3 regions of the Knoellia sp. AC549 genome follow, and region 3 is predicted to be linked to each of the others. Evidence: predicted binding sites of a transcription regulator. Region 3 holds the regulator's gene; each other region holds the start of a gene.
The links. The regulator LexA, encoded in region 3, represses DNA repair genes until DNA is damaged. The targets are predictions, from matches to a motif close to TCGAACANNTGTTCGA.
Positions count from the first base shown of each region.

Region 1 (7,876 bases), 3.1 Mb from region 3:
GGCTGGGCCAGAGGGAGTGGAAGGCGTTGATGGCGGGCTGCCCGCCGAGGTGGGCGTAGAGGACCGTGGAGTCGTGCGGGATCTCGCCGCTGGAGACCAGGTCGATCAGGCCCGCCAGTGACTTCCCTTCGTAGACCGGGTCCGTGATCATCGCCTCGAGCTCGGCGCCCAGCCGCATCGCCTCCATCGTGGAGTCGACAGGTATGCCGTACAGGTCGCCGGCCCACCCCTCGAGGACGGTGATCTCGTCGTCACGGAGGTCGCGGCCGAGCTCGATCAGCTCGGCGGTGTGGCGTGCGATCCGGCCGACCTGGTCGGTTGTCTGGGCCAGGGTGGCCGAGGCGTCGATCCCGAGGACACGGCGGCGCACCCCCGTGAGCTCCTCGAGTGCAGCGAAGCCCGCCACCATGCCCGCGTGCGTCGACCCGGTGACCGTGCAGACGACGATCGTGTCGAAGTGGACGCCCAGCCGCTCCTCCTGGTCGGCCACCTCGAAGGCCCAGTTGGCAAAGCCGAGACCACCCAGGGGGTGCTCGCTGGCCCCGGCAGGGATGGCGTAGGGCGTGCCGCCGGACTCCTTGACCTCGCGCACCGCGTCCTCCCACGAGGGTCGGATGGCGATGTCGAAGCCGGCGGTGTCGAGGCGGACGTCGGCACCCATCATCCGGCTGAGCAGGATGTTGCCGACCTTGTCGTTGACCGGGTCGTCCCACGGCACCCACTTCTCCTGCACCAGGCGAGCCTTGAGCCCGAGGTGAGCAGCGACGGCCGCGACCTGGCGGGTGTGGTTGGACTGGACGCCGCCGATGGACACCAAGGTGTCGGCGCCCGAGGCCAGGACATCGGGGACGATGTACTCGAGCTTGCGAATCTTGTTGCCGCCGTAGGCCAGTCCGCTGTTGACGTCCTCACGCTTGGCCCAGACCTCTGCCCCACCGAGGTGGGCGGTGAGGCGGTCGAGGCGGTGGACCGGGCTCGGGCCGAACGTCAGCGGGTGGCGCGGGAACTCGTGCAGCTTCACGACATCTCCTCGGTGGAGGGCGGTTGGGAATGGGCCTTGTGTCCCGGCTCCGGCGGAACGGGAGAGTGCGGGATGTTCGCGGGTCAGGCCCCGTCGGCCGTGGAGAGCGAGTGGAACGTGGTGAAGACGACAGCTGCGGCGCCGTCCGCGTCACCCGCCGAGCACAGTCGGATCAGCTCCTGGTGCCGGACGATCGAGTCGTGGCCCTTCGCCGAGGCGAACTGGAGCCGCTCAGCCCTGCGGAGCACCGGTGTGAACTGCTCGAGGACGACGGCCAGGGACCGGTTGCCGCAGACGTCCACGGGCACGCCGTGGAACGAGTCGTCCGCGGCGAGCGCTGCCTCGACATCCCCGGCCACGACCGCCTGCTCGAACCTCTCGTTGGCCTCGCTCATCCGGCGCAGGTCGTCGGCGGTCAGTCTCGGCACGGACTCGCGGACCGCGAGCTGGTGCATGGCCCCCACGACGTCCCGTGCCTCGTGCAGGGTCCGGGCGTCGATCGTGCTGACCATCGTCGAGCGTCCAGGTCGAGCCACGACCAGGCCAGTCTGGCCGAGACGGAGCAGGGCCTCCCTGACCGGGGTTCGGCTGACCCCCAGCCAGGTGGCGACCTCGGCGTCCCGGAGCTGCTCGCCCGGCTCGAACGTCCCGTCGATGATGGCTTCGCGCAGCCGCCCGTAGACGTCGTCTCGCAGGAGGGCTCGACTCGGAGGAGTCGACGTCGAGGGGATCGGCATGCAACGTATTGCACCCTGCATGACGGGGCGAGTCAAAGCGCCGTGCGGGTCCGGATGCGGCACGGGGTTCAGGCCGCCGCCGGAGCTGCCTCCGCCGCCGCGACGATGACGTCCGAGACCGCGTCGGCCTGGGTGAGGTAGACGGCGTGGCTCCCCGCAACAGTGGTGACGTCGGCGCCTGCCCGCTGCGCCATGTGCTGCAGCATGGCCTGGTCGAAGGCCCTGTCCTCGGTCCCGAACACGGCCCAGCTGGGCCTCTGACGCCACGCGGCGTCCGAGACCGTCTGCGCGAAGACCGCCATGTTCACCGGCACCTGCGCGTCGCGCATCAGGTCGGAATCGGCGTCGCTGGCATCGGCGGCGAAACCCTTCTTGAAGTGCTCGGGGTTCAGGAACCCGAACCCGTCCTCGCCGATGTCGATGACGAAGTCGGGAGTCGCGGCGAAGCCGTCGTACTGCTGGCCCGAGCTCTCGCCGCTGTCGGGGATCAGGGCGGCGACGTAGACCAGCCCGGCGACCTTCTCGTGGAGGCCGGCCTCAGTGATGACCGTGCCGCCCCAGGAGTGGCCGACGAGGATGGTCGGCCCGTCCTGGCGGTCGAGCACCCGCGTGGTGGCCGCGACGTCGTCCTCGAGCGAGGTGAGCGGGTTCTGCACGATCGAGACCCGGTAGCCGCGGGCCGTCAGGCGCTCGTGCACCCCACGCCAGCCGGAGCCGTCGGCGAAGGCGCCGTGCACCAGCACGACGTTCCTGATCGATCCATCCGTGGCGGTGCTCATGGCATTTCCTTCTCTCAGTCGGGGCGGGTGGGCGTCTCATATGCAATATATTGCTGTGCCTCATCGAGAGTCAAGGGAGAAAAGGTGGTGGCATGGAGGGTGGGGTCAGCGGATGCCGTGGGGTCGGAACTGGATGGAGATCCGCGGCCCGACGGGCTTGCTGGTCTTGGGAATCGCGTGGTCCCAGGTCCGTTGACAGGATCCGCCCATGACGACGAGGTCGCCGTGCCCGAGGGAGAAGCCGATCGAGCGTCCACCCCCTCGCGGTCGCAGCATGAGCGACCGAGCGGAGCCCACGGAGAGGATGGCCACCATCGTGTCCTGGTCCCTCGCCCGTCCGATCCGGTCGCCGTGCCACGCGACGGAGTCACGACCGTCTCGGTAGAGGCACAGGCCGCCGGAGACGAACGGCTCACCCAGCTCACCGGCATACCTGTGGGACAACGCATCTCGAGCCTGGGTGAGGGCTGGGTGGGGGAGCGCTTCACCCTGCTCGTAGAACTTCAGCAGGCGTGGCACGTCGACGACGCGTTCGTACATCTCCCGTCGCTCCGCCTTCCACGGCACGTCGTGGTGCAGGGCGACGAAGAGCAGGTCGGCGCCGGTGAGCCAGCTCGGCTGGTAGTCGACCCAGGCGCCGCGGTCGAGGAGCGTGCGCGTCGGCGCGAGGGCGCCGAGGTCGATGGCGTCACCGGTGTCGAAGAGCGAGTGCTGCAGCGCTGCGGCCATGCCGCCGAGCCTACCGCAGATCGAACGTGTGTTCTAGACCCAAACCCCGCCCCGCAACCGCATTATCGGGTGACCCTGCTTCGGGCCGCTCGACCCGACCTGGCAACTCGGGTCGAGCGGGTCTTTATCGGGTCACCCGATGATGCGGCACTCCTGAGGGGTCAGAGGGTGAGCTTGGCCCAGGTCGCTGGGCCGACGATGCCGTCGGCGACGAGACCACGGCTGGTCTGGAAGGCCTTGGCCCTGGAGGTGGTGGTCGCACCGAAGATTCCGTCGGCCGTGCATGCGTACCCGCGGGCCGTGAGCGTCTTCTGGGCGGCGACGACGGCCTCACCCGAGGAGCCGGACTTCACCGTGACCACGAGGGCAGACCAGGTGTTGGGTCCGACGACCCCGTCGGCGGCGAGGCTGCGCGAGGACTGGAAGGCCTTGACCTTGCTCACGGTGATGGCACCGAAGACACCGTCCACGGTCAGCGACTGACCCCTGGCCCGGAGCAGGTGCTGGATCGCCACCACCCGGAAGCCAGTGGCTCCCGAGCTCACCGTGGACCAGGTGGTGGTCGGAGGTGGGGGAGTCGTGCCACCACCGATCTTGCTGACCAGCGGGGCGATGCGGGAGTCGCCGGGGGCGACGTTGATCTCGAAGTGCATCTCGTCCTTGCGGCTCGAGTAGTCGCCGCCCCATCGCACGACGCTGTTGCAGTAGGTCAGGATCGAGCGGATGCGACTCACCTGGGTCGAGGAGAACGTGCCGGACGCCCCGAGCGGGTGCCGGGGCGCGTTGCAGTCGATGGCCGTGCCCGACGCATGGTTGGACAGGCTCGTGCTGCCGGAGATCTCGCGGTAGTTGTAGCCCCAGCATCCGGGGGTGACCAGTGCCTCCACCTCGTTGTTGAAGCGCTGAGCGACGTAGCCGAGGATCGTGTGGACCTGGCCGCCACGCACGCCGGCGGGGAAGCTGTGCCCCGACACGGAGAGCGCCGTGATGCCGATGGCAGTGGGGCTGCTGCTGGCGGGCCAACCGTTCTGCGACGTGGCCGCATGGGCGGCGCCGGCGCCTGCGACGACCAGCCCGCCGCCGAGGAGGAGGCCGCCGGCTCCGCGCAGGAGGTGACGACGTCCGACGTCGGGCTGCGAGGTCACAGCGTCGTGGTCGTGGGTCCCTTGCTGGTCGTGAAGCTCACACATGGTCCTACCCCTTGTCGGATGCACGGAAATGGTCTGACCCTCACGAACCTATGGGCGCCCCGGGGGGTCGTCCATGGGAGGAGCCGCCCGTCAGCGCTGTGGGCCGTCATCGGTATAACCCCACGGCCGCGGGCGGCACGGCATACCTGCTTTGTCAGGGTGGCAGGGGACAATCGGGAGGTGCCGCTCTACCGAGACCAGGGGATCGTCCTGCGCACCCACAAGCTGGGTGAGGCGGACCGGATCATCACGGTCCTCACGCGCAGCCTCGGCAAGGTCCGCACGGTCGGCAAGGGCGTGCGCCGCACCAAGTCCCGCTTCGGCGCCAGGCTCGAGCCGGGGATGCTCGTCGACCTCCAGTGCTACGAGGGTCGCAACCTCGACACCGTGACCCAGGCCGAGACGCTCGAGTCGTGGGGTGACGTCGTCTCGCGCGACTACGACGCGTGGACGGCCGCCAACGCGGTGCTCGAGACGTGTGACCGCCTCACTGAGGAGCGCGAGCCGGCGCTGCAGCAGTACCTCCTCGTGACCGGCGCCCTGCGTTCGCTCGCGGGCAAGGAGCACGATCCCAATCTCGTCCTCGACGCCTACCTCCTGCGCGCCCTGGCGATCGCCGGCTGGGCGCCGAGCTTCCACGACTGCGCGAAGTGCGGAGCCGAGGGTCCCCACCGCGCGTTCCACATCGTCTCGGGTGGTGCGGTCTGCTCCTCGTGCCGTCCCCCGGGCTCCGCGGCGCCCGCTCCCGACACGCTCCGACTGCTCGCCGCGCTCCTCGCGGGCGACTGGTTCATCGCCGACGCCTCCGACCTGCGCCACCGGAGGGAGGGGAGTGGGCTGACGACGGCGTTCCTCCAGTGGCACCTCGAGCACGGAGTGCGCTCGCTCCGTATGGTGGAGCGGTGACCAGCCGGCCCTTCGCCCACCCCAGCGGCGCGCAGCCGCCGACCCTGGCTCCGGCACTGGTTCCGGGCCACGTCGCCATCGTCATGGACGGCAACGGACGCTGGGCCAACCAGCGCGGACTGCCCCGGACCAAGGGCCACGAAGCCGGTGAGGGCGCCCTCCTCGATGTCGTCGCCGGCGCGATCGAGGCCGGCGTGACGCACCTGTCGACCTACGCCTTCTCTACCGAGAACTGGAAGCGCTCACCCGACGAGGTGCGCTTCCTCATGGGCTTCAACCGCGACGTCATCCGTCGTCGGCGCGACCAGCTCAACGACTGGGGCGTGCGGATGCGCTGGGTCGGCCGCCGACCGCGGCTGTGGGGCTCGGTCATCAAGGAGCTCGAGGTCGCCCAGGAGCTCACCCAGCACAACACCGGGCTGACCCTCTACTTCTGCGTCAACTACGGCGGACGGGCCGAGCTCGGCGATGCCGCTCGTGCGCTGGCCCAGGACGTCGCAGACGGCCGGATCAAGGCCAAGAACGTCGACGAGCGGACGCTGGCGCGCTACCTCCCTGAGCCGGCCATGCCCGACGTGGACCTCTTCATCCGCTCGTCCGGTGAGCAACGGACGAGCAACTTCCTGCTGTGGCAGAGCGCCTACGCCGAGATGGTCTTCCTGGACACGCTCTGGCCCGACTTCGACCGCCGCGACCTCTGGCGATCCATCGAGATCTATGCAGACCGTGACCGCCGCTACGGCGGCGCCGTCGACCTGGCCGGCTCGTCGACCGACGGCACGAGCGGCCAGTGAGTCACGACCGTCCCGACGTCGAGGCCCCGCCGCTGACGCCGTCCGAGAACAGCCCGGACCTCGCCCAGGAAGGTGAGGGGCACACCCGGCGTGAGGCACGGCATACGCCTCGTCATGGGCACGACGCGGAGGCGCAGCCGGAGACGGGCGGGTACGCGGTCTGGGTCCTGGCCGCCCTCATGCTCGTCCTCGCACTCGCCCGGCCCAGGCTCACCGGCCTGCTCGAGGACCACGAGGCGGTGCAGGCGTGGCTCACCGTGTTCGTCTCCATCGCGCTCCAGGCGCTCCCGTTCCTCGCCCTCGGAGTGGCGCTGTCAGCGGCTGTCGCGGTGCTCGTCCCGCCCGAGGTGCTGAGCCGGTGGTTGCCGAAGTCCCCGGCCGCGGCCGTGCCGGTCGCAGGGTTGTCGGGGATGGCACTTCCCGGGTGTGAGTGCGCCAGCGTGCCTATCGCGGGAGCGCTGGTGTCCCGCGGGATCCAGCCCGCCGTCGCGCTCACCTTCCTGTTGGCTGCGCCCGCCATCAACCCCATCGTGCTCGCCTCGACGGCAGTGGCGTTCGCGGGCGACTGGCGTGTCGTGCTGGCGCGCTTCATCGCGTCGCTGATCACCGCCGTCGTCGTGGGATGGGTCTGGCTCCGCCTCGGCAAGGACTCCGTGATCCGTATGCCGCGCCGCGCGCGTGCCGGCGGCTCCCGTCTCGCGCGTTTTGTTGACGAGGTGCGGCACGACGTCCTCCACGCCGGTGGCTACCTCGTCGTGGGGGCCGCCGTCGCAGCAACCGTCAACGTCGTCGTGCCCCGCCAGTGGATCGACACCCTGGCCGGCAACCTGCTCGTCTCCGTCATCGTCCTCGCCCTCTTCGCCGTCATCGTCGCGATCTGCTCCGAGGCCGATGCCTTCGTCGCCGCCAGCATGTCGGCCTTCCCGATGACCGCCCGCCTCGTGTTCATGGTCGTCGGACCGGTGCTCGACGTGAAGCTGTTCGCGCTCCAGGTCGCGACGTTCGGCCGGCGTTTCGCCATGCTCTTCGCCCCGCTCACCTTCGTCGTCGCGGTGCTCGTGGCGACGGCGACGGGGATGGTGCTCCTCTGATGACCGCTCTCACCAGGAACGTGGAGGTCCGCGCATGAACAAGTCGATGCAGAGCACCGCGCTGTCGGTCATCGGGGTGATCTCGGTGGTCGCGGCGTTGGGCGGGCTCTACCTCAACTTCGTCAAGCCGGTCATGCGCTGGCCGATCGTCGCGGCCGCCGTGCTGCTCATCGTCGTGGCCATCCTCGGTCTGAGTGCGCGAGAGCGCGCGGACGACGGCGGCGAGCCCGACGCGGTCGCGCCCTACGAGATCACGGACGAGGCGGACCACGGGCACGACCACGGGCGAGGACCGCGCATCGGCTGGCTGCTCCTCGTGCCCTTCCTGCTCCTGGGTGTTGTCACTCCCGGTCCCTTGGGGGCGTTCTCGGCAGAGCGCGACTCCGGTCGCATCGTGACCGACGGTGAGGCGCCACTCTTCGAGCCGATCGCTGATGGTGACGGCGACGTGAGGCTGGCGGTAGGTGAGTACTCGATGAGGGCGCTCTACGACGACCCCAAGAACCTCGAGGGCAGGACCTTCTCGCTCACGGGCTTCGCGTCCACCCTCCCTTCCGGGGATGGCTGGGCTCTCACCCGCATGTCACTGAACTGCTGTGCCGGCGATGCGCAGGCCATCAAGGTGCGCG
Region 1 covers NZ_OZ409890.1:103,973-111,848, reverse strand. Annotated here, with positions in the region: gene ACZZ98_RS00555 (1-aminocyclopropane-1-carboxylate deaminase) at 1-1,021, opposite strand, end outside; gene ACZZ98_RS00550 (GntR family transcriptional regulator) at 1,105-1,758, opposite strand; gene ACZZ98_RS00545 (alpha/beta fold hydrolase) at 1,827-2,537, opposite strand; gene ACZZ98_RS00540 (alpha-ketoglutarate-dependent dioxygenase AlkB) at 2,643-3,266, opposite strand; gene ACZZ98_RS00535 (peptidoglycan-binding protein) at 3,428-4,456, opposite strand; gene recO (DNA repair protein RecO) at 4,637-5,362, shown strand; gene ACZZ98_RS00525 (isoprenyl transferase) at 5,359-6,156, shown strand; gene ACZZ98_RS00520 (permease) at 6,153-7,247, shown strand; gene ACZZ98_RS00515 (TIGR03943 family putative permease subunit) at 7,282-7,876, shown strand, end outside.
Region 1: a site for LexA is predicted at 3,287-3,302, ahead of ACZZ98_RS00540 (alpha-ketoglutarate-dependent dioxygenase AlkB). Genes of this name have one in related genera too.

Region 2 (7,876 bases), 1.6 Mb from region 3:
TTGAGCCGCGAGTGCATCGTCGTGTTGAACCGGAAGCTCGCCGCAGCGCTCGTGGGCTCGTAGGCGAGTGCTGCCGAGTTGATCGTGTTCTGGTAGGGCATCGTCGTCTCGGTGACGCACGCGGCCGCGAGCGACCCTGCGGCCGAACGCCTTTCGTCACCCACCGGCCCGGTCCCGCGTGGCGTGGCGTATGCCGGCGTGGCAGCGACCGCTGCGAAACCGGCGGCCGTAAGCCCACCGAGGTTGAGGACGGCGCGACGGTCGATGGGGCGTCGGGGCTGCTGGGGGATGGTCTGCTCGCTCACGTCTGGCTCCTGACAGGGGGTGCTGGGACGGACGCTTTCAGGCTAGGGCGGCGGTGGAGTTCCTGCCACATATGGGCGGCGATCAGCCGATCAGTGGGAGAAAGTCACGCGCAGGACCACGACAGGCCTCTGTCACCGTCCAGCCCGTGAGGTTCCCACCCAATTCCCCCGTTTCTCACGGGCGCGCGCAGCCGGGGCCCCGTGGGATTCGGGGGAATTGGGTGGCAAACCCGCGGGTCAGGTGCGGGGGGTGGTCTGGCTGATGTGAGTGGCCAGGGCGGTGCGGAGACGGGCGGCCTTGCGCGTGCGGAGCAGGCCGACGAGCTCCTCGTGCTCGCGGGCCAGGCCGAGCATGTGCTTGCGCGTCGTCGCCTCGCCCAGCCGGCCGAGCCGGACGAAGGCGCCCAGCTGACCGAGCATCCGCGACAGGGTCGGCATGCGGGCTACCCCGGCCAAGGCCAGGTGGAACTCCTCGTCGAGGCGCAGGAACGTCTCTGCCTCGCCGGCGTCGGCGGCGCGGCGCTGCTTGAGGAGCAGCAGCTCCAGCCGGTCGAGGTCGTCCTCGTCGCGCACCTCGCAGGCTGTCGCGGCAGCGGCCCCCTCGAGGGCGACGCGCAGGGTCGTGATCTCACGGCGGTGCTCCGGCGAGACGTCGACGACGAGCAGCTGTCGGCGTGGCCCGGTCCGGAGGAGTCCGTCGCTCTGGAGGCGGCGCAGCGCTTCGCGCACGGGAGTGCGTGACACCGAGTGCTGCGCAGCCAGGGCGACCTCGTCCAGCAATGCCCCCGGTGCCAGGGCGCCGGACATGATGTCGGCGAGGACCGCCCCATGCACGCGATCGGCCTTGGTCGAGGTTCCGGAGGGCACGGGCGCAGACCCTACTTCGCGAAGATCTGCGACTCGTCGGCGAACGCCTTGAACTCCATCGCGTTCCCGGAGGGGTCGTGGAAGAACATCGTCCACTGCTCGCCCGGCTGACCCTCGAACCGCAGGTAGGGCTCGATGACGAACGTCGCACCGGCTGCCTTCATCTTCTCGGAGAGGTCGTGGAAGTCCTCGACCGAGAGGACCGCGCCGAAGTGCGGCACGGGCACCTCGTGCGAGTCGACGTGGTTGTGCCCGGCCGGGCCGGGGTGGACGGCCACCTCGTGGGTCACGACCTGGTGGCCGTAGAAGTTCCAGTCGATCCACTGCTCCGCGGACCGACCCTCCGACAGGCCGAGGACCCCTCCATAGAACTTCCGCGCAGCGGCGACGTCGTCGACGGGGATGGCGAGGTGGAAACACGGGCGAGCAGTCACGGCATACTCCTGGGTTGATGTGTGCAAGTGAACCAAATGTATACATATGACGCGTTTGGCGCAAGAGCGGCGCGTCGGAGGGTGGCAGGACTGCGTCACCGGGTGATGAGCACGCGCAGGCCTTCCCGGACCCCGCCCTTGTGCGTGGAGAGGTCGCAGGCCAAGGTTGGTGCAAGCAGCCCACCCCGACCAAGGAGTCCTCATGGCAGGAACGACCCGCACCGCCTCGAACCACTGGGAGGGTGACCTCTTCAGCGGCAACGGCCAGGTCACGCTCGAGTCATCCGGCATCGGCACGTTCGACGTCAACTGGCCCTCGCGCGCCGAGGAGGCGAACGGGAAGACGAGTCCCGAGGAGCTCATCGCCGCCGCGCACTCGTCGTGCTTCAACATGGCCTTCTCCAACGGCCTCGCCCAGGCCGGCACCGCGCCGACCACGCTCGACACGACCGCGGCCGTGACCTTCGTGCCCGGGACCGGCATCACCGGCATCGCCCTCAAGGTCGTCGGCGCCGTGCCGGGGATGTCCGCCGAGGACTTCCAGGCCGCGGCCGAGGACGCCAAGGCCAACTGCCCGGTGAGCCAGGCCCTCAGCGCCGTCCCCATCACGCTCGAGGCCACGCTCTCCGAGTGACCCCACGCCCGCGCGTCGAACGGCTCGGACTCGCCCTCATCAAGGGCACCCGCCACATCGACCGCGACGAGATCGAGCTCGACGAGCATGGCCCCGTCGGCGACCGCACCTGGTGCCTCGTCGACGGGGCCACTCGACGTGTCGTGCGGACCGTTGAGAACCCGTCCCTCCTGCAGCTCGTCGCCCGAGACCTCGGCGACCGGTTGGCCCTTACGACGCCAGACGGGCGCACGACGGAAGCGACGGCGAAGGACGCCGCGGACGGCATACACGTCGCTGACTACTGGGGTCGCGGTGCGCGAATCCGGTTGCAGGACACCGCACTCAACGCTGTCTTCTCCACACACGTCGGGCGGGAGGTGGCCTTGGCGCGCGCCGAACGTGGCGACGTCGTCTATGCCGACCCGATCTCGATCGTCGCCACCGGCGCGCTGCGCCGCCTCTCAGAGGCGATGACAAGCAAGGGGTATGCCGTGCCGCCGGCTCTCGATGTCCGCTTCCGGGCGACGGTGACCATGGACGCAGACGAGGACCCGGCTCCCGGCGACCGGTTGCAGCTGGGCGAGGCGGTCATCGAGGTCGGCGAAGCGCTGGCGCGGTGTGCCGTCATCGATCTGGATCCCGTCACGGGAGAACGCAATGCACGCCTGCTGGAACAGGTCCGGAGTCCCGATGGGCGACTGCTCTTCGGGTGGGGCGCCCGCGTCGTCACGCCGGGAAAGGTCGTGCTGGCCTGAGCCTGCCCTAGGACGCTTGCTCAGCGACCTGCTGGGCGACTTCGAGGGCTGCCCGGCGAGCAGCCCGGCTGGCACCGATGGTGCTCGCCGACGGGCCGTAGCCGATGAGGTGGACCCGAGAGTCACGGACAGCGGTGGTGGCAGCCTGGACGTTGCCCGGCACGCGCTCCAGGGGAATCCCGCCACGGGGGCCTCGCAAGCTCAGTGGCTCCAGATGGTCCACGGCAGAACGGAATCCGGTCGCCCAGAGGATGACGTCCGCGCTCTCGACCGTTCCATCCGCCCACTGCGCGCCATGAGCGAGGAGGCGCTCGAACATCGGCCGCGGGTCGTCATAGGCGCCGAGCCGCAGCGCCTCCTGCTCCTGCTCGCGCAGCATGAGCCCGGTCGCACCAGCCACGCTCGTCGGTGGCAGCCCGGCCACGACGCGCTTCTCGACCTCGGTGACGATCTGCAGACCGGTCTGCGGCCCGAACTCCTCGGTGCGCCACCGGGGAGGGCGGCGGGTCACCCAGACGAGGTGGGCGACGGGGGCCAGCTCGCCGATGAACTGGACGGCTGAGGCACCCGCACCGACGACGAGGATGCGCCTGCCGCGCAGCTGGTCGAGGCCGGGGTAGGTCGCGGTGTGGAACTGCTCGCCCCGGAAGTCCTCGACCCCGGGGTAGCGCGGCCAGTTCGGCCGGCCCCACGTGCCCGTGGCGTTGACCAGCGTGCGGGTCCACCATTCGCGCTCTCCGGCGTGGACGACGAGCAGGTCGCCATCGCTCGTGACCTCAGTGACGTCGACCGGCCGGACGACGCGCAGTCCGTGCCGCTGCTCGTAGTCCGCGAAGTAGGTCGGGATGGCGACGTTCGCCCTCAGGCCGGAGCGGCCGGGTGCGGCTTCGCCGGGGAGGTCGGCGACGCCGTGGACGTCGTGCATCGAGAGCGAGTCCCAACGGTGCTGCCACGCCCCTCCGGCTCGCGGGTTGGAGTCCAGGACGAGGTGGTCGACGCCGCGCTGGGTCAGGAAGTAGGACGCGGCCAGTCCGCCCTGGCCAGCGCCGATCACGATCGAGTCCCACACCTCCACGTCGTGGTCAACGCGACTGCATGTCTTCGTATGCCGTCCGCTCACCTCCGTCACATATGAGGACGCGCGCTCAGTTGCTCCTTCGTCGCAAACGCCCGCATCCTCATATGTGACTCGGTCTGCCGCCCGGCTCACCTTGCCGCCCACCCAACTCTTGTCAGAGGCCGTGGGTAGCGTCGTGTCAGCGGGGTTGTGAGCCGCCCCGACGTCGGCCACGCCTTAGCGAATTCGACTGTGCCAGTGTGGAATTCACCTGAGGAGTCGGGCCAACCGGCTTGACAAACGAACACTTGTTCGAGGACAATGGTGGGTATGAACGAGGCCCACGTAACCGACATCGCGCGGCTGCGTGCGGTGTTGGAGGGTGCCCGGGAGGTGCTCGCGTCCGATGGCCCCGGGGCGGGCCCGTTGGGGGAGGTGCTGGCCCGGTTGAGTGGCCCGGAGCTGGCGGAGTTCATGGGGTTGTTGGATGACGTGAAGGCTCGGGCGGGGGCGGCGCAGGTGCGGGTGGTCGCGGAGGCGGCGCACCGGGGGGAGTTCACCTCGGCCCGGCGTGGGGTGGGGTCGGTGCACTCCTGGGTGCGCGAGCACGCGCCGTCGTTGTGCCAGGGGGGCGCGGGGCAGGTGGCGCAGCTCGCGCAGGAGGTGGCGTGCTCGGTCCGGGGCGGGCTCTGGTCCACGGCCGGTCCGGGGGCGGGGGCGTACGCGGACCCGGAGCGGGCCGAGGGCGTGGTGTGGGCGCGTGTGGTCACCGGGGAGGTGGGTGCGGGGTTGGCGTTGACGGCGTTGAAGGAGATGGCCAAGCTGTCCGACCACCTCCTCCCGGGCGCGGTGCCGACGGTGGCGGGCGCGGTCCTGGACCATGGTGTGCGGTGGGGGTGCGCGGAGGCGCGGCGGTTGCGGCCGCACCTGTTGGCGATGTTCGGGGTCGAGGGCGAGTTCGATGATGCGCAGGGCAGGTTGCGGAAGGCGGCGTACCTGACCTCACCACGGGTCAACGACGCCGACATCACCGAGTACCGGCTCGGGTTGACCCCGGCACAGGCGGCGACGTTGGAGGCGGTGGTCGGGCCGCTGTCGCAGCCGGCCCCGAACGACGTCACGGGGGAGCGGGACACCCGTCCGGCGGAGCAGCGTCGCGCGGAAGCGTTGGCTGCGGTCTGTGGCCGGGTCGCGGGCGAGGACGGCGCGAACACCACTCCTGGTGGGGCGTCGACGACGTTGCACGTGAGGATGACGTTGCAGGACCTGCTCAAGAAGCTCCGCTCCCAGAACGCAGACAGCGGCGACAACCCCGACACACACACCAACACGAACAGCAACACGAACGGCAACACCAACAGCAACACGAACAGCGACACCGACGCCGCCACTGGCACCGACTCTGCGGGCTCGATGACGGGTACGGGTGCTGGGTCTGGTGGCGGGTGTGGCCGGGTGATGGTGTCCAGGGCACAGGCCACGATGCTGTCCCCGGCGGTGGTGCGGCAGCTCGCGTGCGACGCCGATGTCATCCCGGTGGTGCTGGGTGCCGAGGGTGAGGTCCTTGACCTGGGCCGGGCGGTGCGGCTCTTCACCCGGGCTCAGCGTCGCGCGTTGTGGCACCGCGACGGTGGGTGCACCTACCCCGGCTGTGACGTCCCGGCCGGGTGGGCCAAGGCACACCACCTGATCCACTGGGTCGACGGCGGCCCCTCGGACCTGGCCAACGCGGCGCTGCTCTGTCAGCGGCACCACACCCAGGTCCACGACCAACGCCTCACCGCCACGGTGCACCCACCCGACGAATACGGGTTATCCGTGAGCTGGGACCTGACGCCCGGCTCCTACGACCGGGACCTGCCCGCGCGCCTGACCGCGATCCGGCGCGCCCGAGCGAAGAACCATCCCGCCGCGCACCCGGGCGCATTCGAACGGACCCGCCTCGACACCGGACCACCCGACCCCTGGACCCACGAACCACCCGCACACCTCATCGCCCACTGGGTCGACCAGTGGATGGCCGAGCACCAAGCAGACGGCTGGGACCTCACCGCCTGAGCTCGCTACCGACGGGCCCAGGCAGGTCGGTCATCTACTGGACCGCGCCGTGACCTGCGCGGTCTGACGGCACCAACGGGGAAGCCGCGGTGAGCTCGCGAAGGTGAGCGGACGGCATACCGGCGGGTGTGGTCACCTCGGCGGGATCGCCTGGTTCGACCGGGTGGGGCTGCGTCGGCCACGGATGGCAACGACGGCGACACGCGATCGCAACACTGCACGCTCCCTTCGGTCGAGACTGCCAACAGGGCTCGGACGCGTTGGGCAGGTGATGCCAATGAGGGGCACGCGGGCGACGCAACAGACTGCTCGGCACACCTGCGAGAGCCTCAGCCCCAGAGGCGCTCCGGCACCAGAGGACCTGCCATGACCCGATCGCGTTCCCCCTGACCACCCTGACCGCGCCGGGACGACTCAGTCGCCGCGCCGCCACCACCCTCGCCTTCGCCTCTGTCTCCGCCCTCGTGCTCGCCGGCTGTGGCGGCGGCGAGGAAGGGACCGACGGAGCCGATGGTGGTGACGGAGGCGATGGCAAGGCGGTCGTCGCCGCCATCTTCTCCGGGCCGACCAACGACGCCGACTACAACGCCGTGGGCCTGGCCGCCCTCAATGCCGCCAAGGCCGCCGGCGCCGAGGTCTCCTTCACCGAGAAGGTCGCCGTCCCCGACGTCGAGGCCCGCCTCACCGAGGCCGTCGGTGACGGCGCGACGGTGGTGTGGACCCACGGCTCCCAGTTCTACGACGCCACCGCCAAGGTCGCCAAGAACAACCCGGACGTCAACTTCATCGCGGAGTACGACGGCGTGCCCAAGGACCAGCCCGCCAACGTGTGGACCATCGACCGGCAGTTCCACCTCGGCTTCTACGGCATCGGCGTCCTCGCCTCCAAGCTCAGCAAGACCGGCACGGTCGGCTACGTCGGCGGCCTGTCGCTGCCCTTCTCGATGGCCGAGGTCCACGCCATGGAGCAGGCCGTCAAGGACTCGGGAGCATCGACCGCCATCAAGCCCGTGTGGACCGGTGACTTCAACGACGCGGCCAAGGCGCAGCAGTTCACCACCCAGCTCCTCGGGCAGGGCGCCGACGTCATCGTCGGGTCGCTCAACGTCGGCTCGACCGGCACCTTCCAGGCGTTCGAGGGCCGCGCGGCCGGCGATGGCTGGGTGACCGCGAAGTACACCGACAAGTCTGCAGCGGCTGGTGAGCACTACGCGGGCAGCGTCGTCTACGACTTCGAGAAGCCCCTCGCCGACGTGCTCGCCAAGATCAAGGCCGGTGAGGAGAAGGGCAACTACCCCCTCGGCTTCGACACCGGTGTGACGATCAAGCTCGCGGAGGGCGTCCCCGCCGATGCCAAGGCCGCGGTCGACAAGGCCATGGCGGACGTGAAGGCCGGGACGGTCAAGGTCGAGCTCAACACGGCGAAGATCGGCTGACCGTTGCTCCAGATGTCCGGCATTCGCAAGACCTTCGGGCCGGTCGTGGCTCTCGACGGGGTCGACTTCACCGTCGCCGACCGCGAGATCCACGGCCTGCTCGGCGGCAACGGCGCAGGCAAGACGACGCTCATGAACGTCCTCTACGGCCTCTATGCGCCCGACGCCGGGTCGATGGAGATCGACGGACGCCCCGTCACGATCGCCTCGCCCAAGGACGCGATCACGGCGGGCATCGGCATGGTCCACCAGAACTTCCTGCAGGTGGACGTCTTCACGGTGACCGAGAACATCGTCCTGGGCACGGACTCCGCCAACCTCAAGGCAGCCGACGGGTCCGCCCAGACC
Region 2 covers NZ_OZ409890.1:1,618,214-1,626,089, reverse strand. Annotated here, with positions in the region: gene ACZZ98_RS07805 (hypothetical protein) at 1-305, opposite strand, end outside; gene ACZZ98_RS07800 (GntR family transcriptional regulator) at 543-1,172, opposite strand; gene ACZZ98_RS07795 (VOC family protein) at 1,184-1,606, opposite strand; gene ACZZ98_RS07790 (OsmC family protein) at 1,809-2,240, shown strand; gene ACZZ98_RS07785 (MOSC domain-containing protein) at 2,237-2,977, shown strand; gene ACZZ98_RS07780 (NAD(P)-binding domain-containing protein) at 2,985-4,046, opposite strand; gene ACZZ98_RS07775 (HNH endonuclease signature motif containing protein) at 4,365-6,092, shown strand; gene ACZZ98_RS07770 (BMP family ABC transporter substrate-binding protein) at 6,557-7,528, shown strand; gene ACZZ98_RS07765 (ABC transporter ATP-binding protein) at 7,541-7,876, shown strand, end outside.
Region 2: a site for LexA is predicted at 4,335-4,350, ahead of ACZZ98_RS07775 (HNH endonuclease signature motif containing protein). Genes of this name have one in related genera too.

Region 3 (7,876 bases):
GTAGACACCGTTGCCGTAGTAGGCCGAGCCACCACCGTGGTCGGGCTCGCCGGTGCCGGCCCAGACGACGCCCTTGGAGTCGACAGCCACCGCACCCATGGACTGGGGCAGCTGGTCGTCCCAGGCGACGTCGAACGTCGCGCCGCTGTCGGTGGACCTCCAGAGGCCGCCGGTGCCCGTCGCGATGTAGGACACGCCCTGGGTCGTCGGGTCGGCCGCGATGTCGCGGATGCGGCCACCGATGTTGGACGGGCCGAGGTTGCCCCACACCTGGTCGGTGCTGGGACTGCCCTGCGACGTCCTGCCCATGGAGGTGGACTGCGCCACCGCTTCCTTGACCGCGTCCTGCGGGATCGACCCGTCGGCGTTGGCACGCTGGAGGTACATCCACTCCTCGGCGCCGGTCGGGTCGGCCGAGGGCCGGTCCTGCTGCTTCGCAGCGCTGGTGCGTCGCTTCTTGTCTTCCGATTCCGCCACGGAGGCCGCCGAGACGCCGACCGGTACGGCCAGAGCTGTCACGGCGACGAGCGGCCACCACTTCTTGTGTGCGAGTGCCACTTGCATTCCTGCCTGCAGGGTCGGGTCGGCCCCGTCGGCGGACCACGATCTGGTCAACCTAGTCGTCACAACTGACTAGGTCGAGGGTCTGGACGGACTACCTGTGAGTACTGTCCATAGACTTGTCCAATGCCCGCCTCCCGGACCCGTCTCGCGGCTCACTTGGGGGTCGGCGTCGTCGTCGTCGGTGCTCTGGTCGGGTGCTCGTCCGGAGATGGTGAGGGGAAGGCCTGTCCGACACCCAGCGCTGCCCCGGCCTCCGAGATCGCGCTCCTGCCGTCGGGCCTGTCCTTCGACGGGGTCGGCGAGGTCACGAGGGTCAGCTCGACCCAGGGCCACGTGAACGCCCGGGCCGTCTCGACCCAGCCGCTCGAGGAGCTCACCGTCTCGATCCAGGACGCCGTCACCGCGGCTGGCTTCCGACCCGCCGGCATGGACAACGAGGGGTTCGAGGCCGAGGTGTTCTTCACCTCCGGGACGTATGCCGCGGGGCAGGCGCTCGTGCGCGCCGCCGACTGTGAGGGCCAGTGGGAGATCGACCTCGTGCTCGTCGACCCCAGCCAGCTGCCGAGCGCCACTCCCAGCCCGACCACGAGCTGAGCGGCTCCTGTCGTGGGCCGCGGGCATCATGGGTCCCATGACCTCCGAGCCCGTGTGGGAGACGCATCCGGTCACGCCCGACCGGTTCGAGGACTTCGTGACCGTCGTCAACAGGAACCGCCGCAGGACGCACTGCTGGTGCCTCTCCCATCGGCTCACCGCGGCCGAGGTCACCGAGCTCGGCGGCACCGGGGAGGACCAGCGGGAGCTGGCGATGCGCGCCCTCTGCGAGCGTGAGCATCCACCGGGCGTCATCACCTATCTCGACGGCGAGCCGGTCGGCTGGTGCAACATCGGGCCCCGCGCCGAGATCACCCGCCTCCAGCGGTCCGCGCTCATGCCCCCGACCGACGACCTCCCGGTGTGGAGCATCGTCTGCATCGTCGTCCGCAGCGGCTTTCGAAAGCGCGGGGTGACCCGGCACCTCATCGAGGGTGCGGTCGACTACGCACGGGCCAACGCAGCTCCCGCCGTCGAGGCCCACCCCGTCGACCCGCAGGGCCGCATGGACCTCACGATGGCGTTCGTCGGGACCAGAGCGATGTTCGAACGCTGTGGCTTCGAGGTGGTCGGCACGACCGGGGCGACGGCCAGCAAGATGCCGCGCCTCACGATGCGCCGAACCCTGCCGGCCTGAGCGCGGCAGGATGTGGCCATGCCCCGACACGTGACCCGGGAGTGGGTCATCCGGCGACGCCTCGCTGTCCAACGACTCTCGTCCGCGCCGCTCCCCCACGCTGCCGATGCTGTCCGCCTGCTCACCTGTGTCCAGAGCCAGGACGCGCCGCTCGCAGCGCACTCCCTCGCCATGCGCTCACGCGCGCCGACGTATGCCGCGGTGCTGGCCGAGCAGTCGGCCGGCGGTTGGGTGCGCACGCACATCCTCCGACCGACGTGGCACCACGTCGCGCCACAGGACCTTCGCTGGATCCAGGGGCTCACCGGCGGCAAGGTCGAGGCCGCCATGCCGGCCCGACACCGCCAGCTGGGACTCACGCCCGAGATCATCGACCGGGGCATCGACCTCCTGCGCGAGCTCCTTCACGGAGGTCGGTCGATGACGCGCAAGGAGATCGGGCCGGAGTTCGCCGCCGCAGGCCTGCCGGGACCGGGCGAGACGATGGCGCACCAGCTGATCTGCGCCGAGGTGAGGGCCGTCATCTGCTCCGGGCCACCCCGGGGCACCGAGCACACCTACGCCTTGGTCGACGAGACGATCCCGTCGGCGGAGTCGGACACGTGGTCGCGTGCGAGGTCGCTCGTCGAGCTGACCCACCGGTTCCACGCCGGGCACGGCCCTGCCTCCGAGCGCGACCTCCAGCGCTGGAGCGGGCTCACCCTCACCGAGATCCGTTCTGCCACAGCGGAGATCATGACCTCCAGCTCGCTTCAGTCGACGCACCCGCTCGAATCCGTCGAGTGCCAGGGCGAGACCCTCTGGTACGACCCCACGGTGACGGCCCGCGCGTCGCGCAAGCACACGGCATACCTGCTGTCGACCTTCGACGAGGCGGCACTGACCTATCCCACGACCGGTTTCCCGAGGAGCAACCCCGACGCCGACCGGACCCGACTCATCTCCGAGGCTGCCGGTGGGATCGTCGTCGTCGCCGGGCAGGACCTCGGCACGTTCAAGCGCAGGACCGAGGCCAAGCGCGTCACGGTCACCGTCCGCCCCGAGGTCGACCTCGACCACGCGGAACGCGATGGCATCGCCGAAGCCGCGCAGTTCCTGGCAGCCTTCCACGACCTACCCCTGAACCTCGTCTTCGCCTGAGGGTGAGGCGTCCGACTCCCCCGTGAGCAGCAGTGGATCGGGTCAGGCGTCGTTGGTGCCGAACCCGTCGCGCTCGGCCCGTTCGTGCGAGTCCTCGGTCTCCTCGAAGAAGGTGATCGTCAGGCCCGCCGGAGCGTCGACTCTGGAGTTGAGCGACATCCATGGGGTGAGGACCGGCTCGGCGACCACGGTTGCTCCAGCACTCTCCGCCTCGCGGGTCGCCGACTCGGCGTCGTCCACCTCGAACGCGATCCGGATCTTTGGGCTCGGCGTCCCCGCCGCCTCGACGGCGTCGATCGCGATCCTGTGCGCAGGACTGGCGATCTCGAAGGTCGCCCGGCCCGCCTCGAGGATCGCGACGCGGTCCTCCCCTCCTGAGGAGAACGCGGCGATCTCGTCCATGCCGAGGACGTCCCGATAGAACCGGACCGCCGCGTCGTAGTCCTCCGCCTCGACCACCACTCGCAGCTGCCTGACCTTCTGCACGCGTCCACCCGTCTCGTCCGTCATGACAGGTCCAAGCGCATACAGCCCCGTCTTATTGCACCGGAGCGACCTCTCGCGTCCGACCTCGACGCCACGCCTGTCGCTGGAACGCGACCAACCCGCGGCCGAGACGAGACAGCAAAGGGCGCCCCGCGCGAAGAGTGGCGGGGCGCCCTCCATGCTGAGTCGGAGAGGGGTCGAAGCTCATCCAAGGACTCAGGACCGAACCGGGGTCGAAGCGGCTCGGAGTGTGTGCGTCAGCCCTGCGGGATGACGATGGTCTGACCGACCCGGACCTGGGCCGTGGCAAGGTCGTTGGCCGCCTGCAGCTCGGCGACACCGGTCGCGACCGACACCCCGGCGAGGTGCTGTGCGGCGATCTCGGAGAGGGTCTGCCCCTGCTGCACCGTCACCGTCACGTCGGGCGCCGACGCAGCCGCTCCTCCCGTGAGGGCGACGAGTCCGACCACGAGAGCGACCAGGAGAACGAGGCTCGTCAGGGCGAGACGACCGGCGCGGGTGACCCTCAGCGCCGGCGCCGCGAACACCGGCACCGACGCGCCGGTGGGGACCGACACGAGGCGCGGTTGCGTCGAGCGACGCGGAACCGGACGCGGTGCGGCATACCCGATGGTCGTGCCGTCCAGCACTGCAACTGCACTCATGGTGTCCTCCTGGATCGGTGTCACGCTCGAAACGGTGTTCGAACGAACGCTTGTACGATTTCTAGCACGGACGTTCGAGGAGTTCAAGACACGCGTCGAACAGATGTTTGAAACACCTGCCCGAACTCCGTAGTCTGTGCTCATGTCAGAAAGCCAATCAGGCGCCACCGACAACGCCCTCTGAGGAGACGAACCATGAGCGACAAGCGCCGCCAGGACGACGCCGACGTCCACCAGCTGCCCGACCGTGACCCGGGCGACGGCACCCTGACGGTGCGGCAGCGCAAGGTTCTCGACGTCATCCGCAACTCGGTCGACCGCCGTGGCTACCCGCCGAGCATGCGTGAGATCGGCCAGGCCGTCGGCCTCACCTCCCCCAGCTCGGTGTCGCACCAGCTGCACGCCCTCGAGAAGAAGGGCTACCTGCGCCGCGACCCCAACCGGCCCCGCGCGCTCGAGGTCATCTCCCCCGACACGCCGAGCGATATCCGCGGCTACCGAGGTGGAGCGGCTCCTGACGACATCGACGCCGACCTCGACCCGACGGGATCGGGCGACACGCGGCCGGAGGCGAGCTATGTGCCCGTGCTCGGCCGCATCGCCGCCGGCGTGCCGATCATGGCCGAGGAGATGGTGGACGAGGTCTTCCCCCTGCCCAAACAGATCGTCGGCGAGGGCTCACTGTTCCTGCTCAAGGTCGTCGGTGACTCGATGGTCGACGCCGCGATCTGTGACGGTGACTGGGTCGTGGTGCGTCAGCAGCCGAATGCCGACAACGGCGACATCGTGGCGGCCATGCTCGACAACGAGGCGACGGTCAAGACGTTCAAGCGCAAGGACGGCAAGGTCTGGCTCATGCCGCACAACCCGTCCTTCGATCCCATCGACGGCGACCACGCGACGATCCTCGGCAAGGTCACGGCGGTCCTGCGTCGCATCTGAGCGGCTGGGCTCACCCCACCCGCGCGGCCAGCTCCCGCGCCAGGGCGGTCAACGTGACGCCGAGCGGCGCATCGATCCGATGCGTTGTCTCGGCGTCTCCACGCGTGGGGCCCAACGTGACGACGACGACGGGTATGCCGTGTGCCGCGGCGCGTCGCACGAACCGGTATCCACTCATCACCTTGAGCGACGACCCGAGCACGACGAGGACCGGCGCGGCCTCGGTGAGGGCGAAGCACTGCTCCACCCGTGGTTTGGGCACCGAGCCGCCGAAGAAGACCACATCGGGCTTGAGGGTGTCGTCCCCGCACAGGAGACAGCGAGGCGGGACGAAGGTCTGCACGGCCTCGTCGGCAAGGACGATGTCGCCGTCGGGCCGGATCTGGCTGCTCACCCGTGAGCCGTCGCCGACCAGTCCCAGAGCCAGAGAGGCAAACCCGGGGTTGGCGTCGTCCATGAAGGCCTGCACGAGGTCACGGTCGGTGCGTTCGCCGCAGGTGAGGCACTCGACGTCGGCAAGGCTTCCGTGGAGCTCGATCACGTCGCGCGTGCCGGCGTCCTGGTGGAGGCCGTCGACGTTCTGGGTGATGACGGTGCCGATCGCGCCGACGCGCTGGAGCTCGGCGACGGCTCGGTGCCCGGCGTTGGGCTCGGCGACGGAGAAGCGCTGCCAACCGATGAAGCTGCGGGCCCAATAACGTTGTCGCGCATCACTGGTCGCACAGAACTCCTGGTGCGACATGGGTGTCACCCGCCGCTTCCCGTCGGGCCCGCGGTAGTCGGGGATGCCACTCTCGGTCGAGATGCCGGCGCCGGTCAGGACCAACGCAGGGCCGCGGTCGCGCAGGAGCGATGCGACCTCACCCACGGACACCTCTCGACTCACCCCACCATCGTAGGTCGCCCAACGCACCGCGCTGCATCACTCGCCCGGGCAGGCGCTCTGGTGGACCAGCGCTCCCGTGACCATCCAGCGCCAGTCGGTGGCCGACCCGCCCGCGTACGCTCCGGCTCCGCACTGGCACCTCCAGTGCCACCGGCCGAGGGCGTCACAGCTGACGTCCGGGTGGTGGCTGCGGCGGGCTGTCCGCCTTCGCATCGTGGCCTTCATGCTGGAGAGGAGGGCTCGGCACCACCGCCAGATACGCCCGACCCTCGTCCGTCAGCGCATCACGCGGCGTGCAGAGGACTGGCCGATTGATAACTGACTGTTATAGGATGGATCCATGATTGATGCAGCCGGCCTCCGGGTCATGCGCGCCATCGCCGACGAAGGCAGCTTCACCGCGGCGGCGCTCTCACTCGGATACTCCCAGCCCGCCATCTCGCAGATGGTCCGTCGCCTCGAGACCCGCACCGGCACGACACTCGTCGAGCGCATCGGCCGCAGCGTGCGCCTCACCGAGGCCGGTGCCGTGCTGGCCCGCCACGCCGGGCCGGTCCTGTCGGCCCTCGATGCCGCCGAGGAGGAGGTCGCCGCCATCGCCGGGCTGCGCTCTGGCCGCGTCCGCCTCATGGCGTTCCCCAGCGCCTCGGCGACCCTCGTCCCCAAGGCCCTGGCCAAGGTCAAGGCCGAGCACCCGGGCGTCTCCATCACCTTCAGCGAGGGCGAGCCGCGTGAGTCGCTGGCCGCGCTGCGTGCCGGGGAGTGCGACCTCGCGGTGGCCTTCGTCTACGAGGGCACCGACCTCGGCCGTGGCGAGGAGGACCTCGACGCGTTCGTCACCACCCCCCTCCTCGACGACGAGGTCCTGCTTGCGGTGCCAAGCACCCACGACCTCGCCGGTGCCAAGCACGTCGACATGGCCGCCCTCAAGGACGAGACGTGGATCGCCGGCTGTCCCCGCTGCCGAGGCCACCTGCTCCAGCTCGCGAGCACGGCGGGTTATGTCCCCGACATCGCCTACGAGACCGAGGACTACGTGGCGGTGATGGGACTCATCGCCGAAGGGCTCGGTGTCGCGGTCATCCCCGACCTCATCCTCAAGACGGTCCACCACGAGGACGTCGCGGCCCTCCCGATGACCCCGGCCTCGCGCCGCCACATCGTCGCCGTGACCACGCCCGACCTTCAGCGCGTCCCGTCGGTGAGGGCCACGCTCGACGCGCTCGTCGAGAGCGCCAAGGCGTCGACGGCCAAGACCCGCAAGAGGGCCACTGCTCGCTGACCCTCACTTGGCGGTGACGACCTGGAGCTGGTCCCCCCGCTCCACGACGGCGACGTGGCCCCGCTGGTCGGTGCGGTAGGCGGCATACCCGTTGCTCCTCAGCATGCTCAGGTGGGCAGCTGTCGGGTGTCCGTAGTCGTTGTCCTTGCCCACGCTGATGACCGCCACCGGAGCCCTGACGGCAGCCATGAGGGCGGGGTCGAGGTTTGCGCTGCCGTGGTGCGGTGTCTTGACGACGTCGAACTCGCCTGCAGCAGAGGCCATCTCGGGGTCTCGCCGCATCCTGAGCACGAGGTCGTGTGCGGCCTCCCGCTCCACGTCGCCCAGCAACAGGACGTCGACCTCACCGACGTGGACGGCGAGCACGATGCTCGCGTTGTTGGGCACCGATCCGGCCGCGATGCGGCGCACGGGCGCCCACACCTCTGCGGTGGCCTCGCCGAACGAGAGCCGGTCCCCTGCCGCGACGGCCGAGACGGGTATGCCGCGTGCTCGCGTCCAGCCGGTCACCTCACCGACCTGGTGACCCGGCTCCGCAACCGGTGAGACGAGGACCTGTCCGACCTCCCGACCACCGAGAACCCCGGGCAGGCCCTCGACGTGGTCGGCGTGGAAGTGCGTGAGGACGACAGCGTCGACGACCTCGACACCGAGCGAGTCGAGACAGCCGTCGGCAGAGG
Region 3 covers NZ_OZ409890.1:3,202,090-3,209,965, reverse strand. Annotated here, with positions in the region: gene ACZZ98_RS15645 (WD40/YVTN/BNR-like repeat-containing protein) at 1-558, opposite strand, end outside; gene ACZZ98_RS15640 (hypothetical protein) at 688-1,158, shown strand; gene ACZZ98_RS15635 (GNAT family N-acetyltransferase) at 1,196-1,795, shown strand; gene ACZZ98_RS15630 (winged helix DNA-binding domain-containing protein) at 1,814-2,935, shown strand; gene ACZZ98_RS15625 (VOC family protein) at 2,978-3,445, opposite strand; gene ACZZ98_RS15620 (LysM peptidoglycan-binding domain-containing protein) at 3,679-4,086, opposite strand; gene lexA (transcriptional repressor LexA) at 4,282-5,028, shown strand; gene ACZZ98_RS15610 (Sir2 family NAD-dependent protein deacetylase) at 5,039-5,914, opposite strand; gene ACZZ98_RS15605 (LysR family transcriptional regulator) at 6,255-7,196, shown strand; gene ACZZ98_RS15600 (ComEC/Rec2 family competence protein) at 7,200-7,876, opposite strand, start outside.